DNA from 2 places in the Stenotrophomonas sp. YJH_SMC_16 genome. Region 1 is predicted to be linked to the other one. Evidence: predicted binding sites of a transcription regulator. Region 1 holds the regulator's gene; the other holds the start of a gene.
The links. The regulator FliA, encoded in region 1, starts transcription of late flagellar genes. The targets are predictions, from matches to a motif close to TAAAGTTTNNCNNNCNNNGGCCGATAA.
Positions count from the first base shown of each region.

Region 2: the regulator FliA is predicted to act here: its motif matches at 2,113-2,139, upstream of AC5P6E_RS02760 (methyl-accepting chemotaxis protein).

Region 1 is NZ_JCAFRH010000002.1:9,736-13,943, forward strand. It holds gene AC5P6E_RS04785 (chemotaxis protein CheA) at 1-1,120, opposite strand, end outside; gene AC5P6E_RS04790 (protein phosphatase CheZ) at 1,123-1,728, opposite strand; gene cheY (chemotaxis response regulator CheY) at 1,728-2,120, opposite strand; gene AC5P6E_RS04800 (RNA polymerase sigma factor FliA) at 2,178-2,921, opposite strand; gene AC5P6E_RS04805 (MinD/ParA family ATP-binding protein) at 2,918-3,805, opposite strand; gene flhF (flagellar biosynthesis GTPase FlhF) at 3,792-4,208, opposite strand, start outside.
Region 2 is NZ_JCAFRH010000001.1:623,103-627,310, forward strand. It holds gene AC5P6E_RS02760 (methyl-accepting chemotaxis protein) at 1-2,084, opposite strand, end outside; gene AC5P6E_RS02765 (arylamine N-acetyltransferase family protein) at 2,287-3,126, shown strand; gene AC5P6E_RS02770 (VOC family protein) at 3,192-3,563, opposite strand; gene AC5P6E_RS02775 (response regulator transcription factor) at 3,586-4,208, opposite strand, start outside.

The DNA of each region.
Region 1 (4,208 bases):
GCCGCACGTGGCCCATCCGCGGCTTGCCCTGCGCCTCGCGCAGGTCGGGCATTTCCACGCCATGGTCGATGGCGTTGCGGACCAGGTGCACCAGCGGGTCGGCCAGCGCTTCGACCAGGTTGCGGTCGAGCTCGGTCTCGGCGCCGATCAGTTCCAGGTCCACTTCCTTCTTCAGCGAGCGGGCGACGTCGCGGGCCACCTTGGGGAAGCGGGAGAAGACCTTGCCCACCGGCTGCATGCGGGTACGCATCACCGCCGACTGCAGGCGGGCCGTGGCGATGTCCAGGGTGGACACGGCGCGGTCCAATTCTTCATCGCGCAGGCGTGCACGCAGGGTCTTGAGCCGATTGCGTGACAGCACCAGTTCGCCGATCAGGTTGACGATCGCGTCCAGGCGCTTGGTGTCTACGCGTACGGTATGTTCGGCCTCGGCCAACGGCTTGGCGGCCGGCTTTGCCACCGGTGCCGGTGCGGCGACCGGGCGCGGGGCTGCAGCCGGCGCCGGTGCCATGGCGGCAGCAGGCTTGGTGCCCGGTGCAGCGCCACCGTGCAGCTGGTCGAGCAGGGCTTCGAACTCGTCTTCGCTGATCAGTCCGTCGTCGGCCTTCTTCGCCGGTGCGACCGCGGTCGGCGCGTTGCCACCATGCAGCTGGTCGAGCAGGGCCTCGAATTCGTCGTCGGTGATCAGGTCGCTGCCACCCGCGGCGGGTGCTGCTGCGGCGGCGGGTGCCGCCACGGCACCGCCGTGTACGTCGAACTGGGCGATCAGGTCCGGCGGTGCATAGCCCGGCTCGGTGCCGGAGGAAACTGCATCCAGCATCGACTGCAGGTAGTCCAGCGATTGCTGGGCCGCGTCGAAGTGATGGGCCTGCAGCACCGCCTGGCCGGCACGCGCGGCGCCCAGCGCTTCTTCAGCGGCATGGCACAGCTCGACCATGGCGGTGACGCCGAGGAATCCGGCGCCGCCCTTGAGCGTGTGATAGCCGCGGAACACCGCGTTGAGCTGATCGCTGTCCTGCGGTGCCTGCTCCAGCGACACCAGCTGTTCGCCGAGGCGATCCAGGATTTCCTGTGCCTCGATGATGAAATCGGCAGTGATGTCGTCGGATACCGCGCTCATGCTTACAGCCCCAGATCCGACAACAGGTCGTCGGCGTCGTTCTGCGAGACCGCGTGGCGGTCCAGTCCCTTCAGTGCCGGCCCGGCCAGTTCCGGGTCGGTGCGATGCTGTTCCGGTGGCAGGCCGAGTGCGCCGAAGCCTTCGTGCACGCGGCGGACGATGCCCACCACGCGACGGATGATCTGCCCGGTCAGGTCCTGGTAGCTCTGGGTCAGGGCGATCTCGGTCAGGTTGTGGCGGATGCGCTCGAGCTGCGCGTCCTGGCCCGGCTGCAGGCCTTCGGCGCGCAGCTGTTCGGTCAGGCTGCGGCATTCCTCGGCCAGGTCCAGGGTGCGGTGCGTGGCCTGCTCGGTCATCGCCACCACGTGGTCCAGGCGCGCGCAGGCATCGTCCAGTTCCCCGGCTTCGCTCGGCACGGTCGGCAGTTCACCCAGCGCCTGCCCCAGTTCGCGGGCCAGCCGCGAGAGCCCACTCATCATCGGCTGCGTGCGCAGCGCGACCAGTCCGTCGATGCGCTGCCGCCAGGCGGCTTCGTCACCGGACTCGAGTGCGTCCAGGGCCTCCTGCAGGCGCAGGGCGAGGGCGCTCTTGTCGACCGTGGTATCCATCAGGCGCTGGCCGCCAGGCGTTCGAAGATCTTGCCGAGCTTCTCTTCCAGCGTCTGCGCGGTGAACGGCTTGATGATGTAGCCGTTCACGCCGCTCTGGGCGGCTTCGATGATCTGTTCACGCTTGGCTTCTGCGGTGACCATCAGCACCGGCAGGGTCTTCAGCTTGGCATCGGCACGGATCGCCTTGAGCAGCTCGATGCCGGTCATCACCGGCATGTTCCAGTCGGTGACCACGAAATCGAACGGCTGGCTCTGCAGCAGCGACAGCGCGGCATGCCCGTCCTCGGCTTCGGCGGTATTGGTGAAGCCCAGATCGCCCAGCAGGTTCTTGACGATTCGACGCATGGTCGAGAAGTCGTCGACGATCAGGATGCGCATGTTCTTGTTCAAAGCAGAATTCCTTTGTTGTTCATTCCGGACGGCCGGGGGCAGCCGCCTCGGGGATGTTCATTCTTCGAGGCCGGCGTCGGCGGCCTCGAACAGCTTCAGCCGGCCACGCAGGCGCAGTACCGCCTGGCCGTGGATCTGGCAGACCCGCGACTCGCTCACGCCGAGCACCGCGCCGATCTCCTTCAGGTTCAGTTCCTGCTCGTAGTACAGCGAGAGCACCAGCTGTTCGCGCTCGGGCAGGTGGCCGATGGCCTTGCCCAGCTCGCGGCCGAACTCGCCGCGCTCCAGCACCTGCTGCGGGGTCGGGCCGCCCTGGGCCACGGTGTCCAGCTCGCCCTGGTCCTCGATGCGCGATTCAAGACTCAGCACCTGGCCACGGGCAGCGTCTTCCATCAGCCGCAGGTACTCGGGCAATGGCATCTCCATCGCGGCGGCCACTTCGGTGGCGCTGGCGGCACGGCCACTGCTCTGTTCCAGGCGGCGGATGGTGGCGGCGGCATCACGTGCACGGCGGTGCACCGAGCGCGGCACCCAGTCGCCACGGCGGATCTCATCGATCATCGAACCGCGGATGCGGATCGAGGCATAGGTCTCGAACGAAGCCCCCTGGTCGGCGTCATAGCTGCGCGAGGCTTCGATCAGTCCCATCATGCCGGCCTGGATCAGGTCGTCGACCTCGACGCTCGCCGGCAGGCGTGCGGCCAGGTGGTGGGCGATGCGCCGCACCAGGTCCGAATGCTGGGCGATGACCTCGTTGGCCGCCGTGCGCTGGACTTCCCGGTACTGGGCTGCGCCTTTCATGCGGCCACCCCGCGCTGCTTGAGAATACGCTCGAGGAAGAACTCAACGCCGCCGCGCGGTTCGGTCGGCGCCTGCCAGCGTGCGGTACGGCGGGCAATCTCGGTGATCGCCAACGCGGCCGGGCTGGACGGGTAGGCCTTTACCACTGGCTGCTGGCGCTGCACCGACAGGCGCAGCCAATCATCCTGCGGCACACAGCCCAGATAGTTCAGCGAGACATCGGCGAGGAATTTCTCGCAGACCCGGGTCAGCTTTTCGTACAGCACGCGGCCCTCGTTGGGGTCGCGCACCATGTTGGCCACCACCTGGATGCGGTCCACGCCGCGCTCGCGCGACAGCACCTTGATCAGCGCATAGGCGTCGGTGATCGAGGCCGGCTCGTCACAGACCACCACCACGGTGTCCTGCGCGGCCTGGCAGAAGGTCAGCACGCCATCGGTGATGCCGGCGGCGGTGTCCACCACCATGATGTCCAGTTCGCGTTCCAGTTCGGAGAACACGTTGACCAGGCCGACGTGCTCGGCCGGGGCCAGCTCGGCCATGTGCCGGCGACCGGACGCGGCCGGGACCACCAGCACGCCGTTCGGGCCTTCGACGATGACGTCATCCAGCGTGCAGCGGCCGGCGACCAGGTCGGCCAGGGTAAAGGTGGGGTTCAGGCCCAGGATCACGTCGATGTTGGCAAGGCCAAGGTCGGCGTCCAGCAGCAGCGTGCGCTTGCCCATGCCAGCCAGCGCCACGGCCAGGTTGGCCGAAACGTTGGTCTTGCCCACGCCGCCCTTGCCGCCAGTGACGGCAATGGTGCGCACAGGGCCGAGCGGCTCGCTGCGGGTGGCCGACAGCGGGAAGGTCTTGGTCAGCTTGGCGTACTCACGCGACGGCATGGTTCAACTCCGGGTTGCAGGGCATATCGGCCGCGCGGCGCAAATCTTCAAGGCGAAGTACGAGATTGGCCGCACTGGCCCGGTGCAGGTCCTCCGGAACGTCCTGGCCATCGGTCACCCAGGTGATCGGCAGGGCATGGTCCACGGCCACCGACAGGGCGTTGCCGAAGCGGCCGGTCTCGTCCAGCTTGCTCAGCACCAGACCCTGCAGGTTGGCGGCGCCGAAGCGGCGGACCACCTCGTCCATGTCGCCGAAGCTGGTATTGGCCGGCAGCACCAGCAGGGTGCGCACCTGGCGGGCGGCACGCAGCCACTGCAGCTGGGCGGCCAGCGCGCGGTCGCGCGGGCCCAGGCCGGCGGTGTCGATCAGCACCAGCTTGTAGTCCTTCAGGCGTTCCAGCAG
Region 2 (4,208 bases), on a different contig from region 1:
ATGTTGGTCTGGAAAGCGATGCCATCGATCAGCTGGGTGATGTCGCCGATCCGTCGCGAGGCCTCGCTGATGCCCTGCATGGTCGCGACCACCTGGCCAACGGCCTCGCCACCGCGCTGGGCCACTGCCGCCGCGCCCTTGACCAGCACGTCGGCACGGCCCGCGGCATCAGCATTGCGGCCAACGGTGTCGGTCAGCTCGTGCATCGACGCTGCCGTCTCTTCCAGGTTGGCCGCCTGCTGTTCGGTACGCTGCGACAGGTCATGGTGACCGGCAACGATCTCGCCAACGCCGGCATCCAGGCTGGACGTGGCGTGCTGGATGCGGGTGACGATGCGGCCCAGTTGCGCGACGGTGGCGTTGGCATCGTCGCGCATGCGTGCGAACACGCCCTGCAGCTCACCTTCCATGCGCACGCTGAGGTCGCCGCGGGCCAGCGCGGCCAGAAGCGCCTGCAGATCGCCGAGGTTGGTCTCGAAGGTGGTCAACAGGCGATTGATGCTGGTCGACAACGTACGCACAAAGCCCTGCTTTCCCTCCAGCGCGATGCGCCCGTGCAGGTCGCCATGTGCGGCGGCGTCGACCAGTGCGGCCACTTCGGTTTCCAACAGGGTTTCCAGCGCACGGCTGCGCCACTCCACCGCCACACCAAGGAACTGACCTTCGTCGATGATGGCGTTGGCAATCAGCTGGTAGCGCACCCCTGCATGGCCGATCTCGCGCTCCTCGCGCTGGCGCACACCGGCCAGGCTGGCCAGTGCCGGATGCAGGCGTACCGCATCGCTGCCCACCAGATCTTCAAGCCGGAGTGCAAGCTGCTCCAGCAGCGCCGGATTGGCGTAGGCGACCTGCCCTTCCGCATCAATCACCATCAGCCCGGTCTGCGCGCTGTCCAATGCCTGGCGCACCCGGGTATTGCCGCGCGCCACGGCACGCTCGGTCTCGATGCGCGCACGCAGGCGCTGCTGCATGTCGACCAGGCGCTGGGCCAGCTGGCCGATCTCATCATTGGCGTTGTAGACGCGCAGGGTGGTGTCGAGGCGGTCGTCAGCGATATCGCTGGCGAAACGCAGGGTGTCCTGGATCGGCTGGCGCACCGCACGCAGCACCAGCATCAGGCTGGTGATCAGCACGCCGGCCACCAGCAGCAGGGTCAGTGCGAACAGCACGCTCATCGTGCGTGCGCCGGCCTGCTGGCGCGCCTGCGCCGTGGCCAGCGCCGCCACCTGCGCCTGCTGGAAGGCGGCCAGCGCCGGTGCTACGCCCGCGGCGGTATCCAGCAGCGACTGCGCTTCCACATCCAGGCCGACGCGGGCAGCGGTATACCCCAGCAATGCGGCCTGATACGCCTCCATCCCGGTGCGCAGGGTGTCCTGCGCATCTGCGGGAAGGCCCGCCAGCGCGAGGTCGAACGGCAGCTTTTCCTCGCTGGCGCGGTCGGCGTGAGTGGAGTCACCGTCGAGCAGCAGCAGTGCCTCCTGCCTTCGCATCTTCTGCAGTGACAACGCCAACGACGGCCGCTGCAGCGCATCCACCTGTACCTGCAGGGTATCGGCGGCCTGCTGCAGCTGCGCGGCGAGGCCGGCATCACCACGACCCATCTCGTCGACACGTTCGAACAGGGCGGCCACACCCTGCGAGAACGCGTCGGCGGCTTCGGTCAGCGCCTGCAGGGCCTTGCGCCGGCCAGTATCCATCGGCGTCGCGCGCAGCGCCTGCAGATCGACCTGCAGTGCCTTCTGCGTGGCCAGCAGCTGCGCGCGGTCGGCATCATCGAAACTGCGTGCATACTGGGTCTGCAGGCGACGCGCTTCGGCCACCCGCGTAGACAGGCTGGCGGCCAGATCGCTGCCGCGCTGGTAGCTGGCCTGGCTGCGCGCAGCCAGTGCGTTGGCATGGCCGGTCCAGGCGTAGACAGCGGCGATCGCGACCAGGCCCAGGCCACAGACCCACAGGGTCGCCTTGAGCTTGTTGGCCACGCTGAGCCGATGCGGCTGCAGCCAGCGCAGCAGGCCGGGGGACGCCGAGTGCAACGCGGCAAGGCGCGTGCGCAGGGACCGGAGGTGGGGGACAACGGCCGACATGACAGACTCCAGGCGGAAAGACGCACCTGTATCGGCCGGATTCAGGGCAACTTTAGCGCCTTCTTCGTCCGGGTCCCCCCGTCGCGGGTGGACGCGGCCTTTGTACAGGGTGCAAGCGACGGGGGCATGACACGGGCGCCGCGCTTGACCTCAACCCCGGTTGGGGGAGCACAGTGGACGTTCCTCCCCGCCCGGTGCCTCCATGACGACGCTCGATGTCCCCCGCTACCTGCAACGCCTGCAGCTGGATGCGCCGCCACCGCGGACCCTGGCCGGCCTGACCCTGCTGCAGCAGCGCCACAACGCACTGCTGCCCTTCGAGACCCTCAGCTGCCTGCTGCGCGACGCGGTGCCGATCGACCTGGACAGCGTGCAACGCAAGCTGCTTGACGACCGCCGCGGTGGGTACTGCTTCGAACTCAATGGCGGCCTGCTGGCCCTGCTGCAGGCACTGGGCTTTGATGCGCAGCCGCTGAGTGCGCGCGTGCTGCTGGCAGCGCATGACGGCGAACTGACCGCGCGTACCCATCTGCTGCTGCGCGTGCATGTGGATGGGGACGACTGGCTGGTGGATGCCGGTTTCGGCAGCCTGACCCCGACCGTGCCGCTGCGGCTGCACGATGCGCAGCCGCAGGCCACGCCGCATGAGCGCTATCTGCTGCAGCGTCTGCCTGACGAGGGCGACTTCGTGCTGTCAGCCGAATCCAGCGACGGCTGGCGGGCGATGTACCGCTTCGATCTGCAGGCGCCTGCACCGATCGACAACGTGGTGGGCAACTGGTACGTATGCACCCACCCCGATTCCAGCTTCCCGGGCCAGCTACGCGTGTCGCTGACCGGACCGGACTGGCGCCGTACCATCGGCAGCGGCAACTACACCGAGTACCGCCCCGGGCAGGCGCCGGACAAGCGCCCGCTGCATGATGTGGGTGATGTGCGTGACGTGCTGCAGCAGCGCTTCGGCATGCAGCTGCCGGACGACCCGCGACTGGACCCGGCCATCAATGACTGGCTGCAGCGCTCGCGCGCCGCGACCTTGTAGGGCCGAGCCCATGCTCGGCTGAGCTGGAGCGGCTGGGCCAACAGCAGCCGAGCGTGGGCTCGGCTCTACAGAGCTGCGCGCGCCTGCAGCGCAATGCGGTTGCCTTCGCTGTCGCGGATCTCGGCCACACGCCAGTCACCCGCGTCGGCCGGGCCGAAGCGCAGCTCAGCTCCCGATTGCAGTGCACGGTCGAGGCTCGCATCCAGGTCATCGACGCCGATGTAGATGCGGGCGCCCTGCTCGGAGGGCCGGTAGTCCGCGCCGTGCACCAGCGCAATGCTGGCACCGGCGGCGTCATCGGAGAACGGCAGGTAGGCCATCCGGCAGTCGTGCAGCACGATAGGTTCGTCCACCGCGACCTGCAGCCACCGCTGGTAGAACGTGATGGCCCGGTCCAGGTCACTGGCCGGGATTTCCACATGCAGGATCGGGTTCACTGGCACGCCTTGCTCGGTCCACTCAGATGATGCGCAGGGTAATCGCCTTCAGCACTGCACGGGTGCGATCGCGGGTGCCCAGCTTGTCGAGTATGGCCGACACGTAGTTCTTCACCGTGCCTTCGGCCAGGAACAGGCTGCGCGCGATTTCCTTGTTGCTGTATCCACCAGCCAGCAGGCGCAGGATCGCCACTTCGCGTTCCCCGAAGGTATCGGTGGGCGGTGCTTCGTCGTGGAAGCGGTAACGGGCGCGTACCGGCTCGGTGCTGACCGGCAACAGCAGGGTTTCACCCGCGGCGACGCGCTCGATCGCTTCGCGCAGGTCTGCGGGCACGGCGTCCTTGAGCAGGAAGCCCTGTGCGCCGGCCTCGCTGGCACGCAGCAGCAGATCACTTTCATCGAAGGTGGTCAGCAGCAGGCACGGCGTGGCATCACCGCGCGCGCGCAGCTGGCGCAGTGCCTCGATGCCGTCCATCCCGGGCATGCGGATGTCACTGAGCACCACATCCACGCGCTGGGCAGCCAACGCGTCCAGCAGCGCCTGGCCCTCTTCGGCCTCCAGCACCACGTCTACCCCCAGGCCCTGCAGCAGCGCACGCAGACCCGCACGCACCAGCGCCTGGTCATCGGCCAGGGCAACGCGGA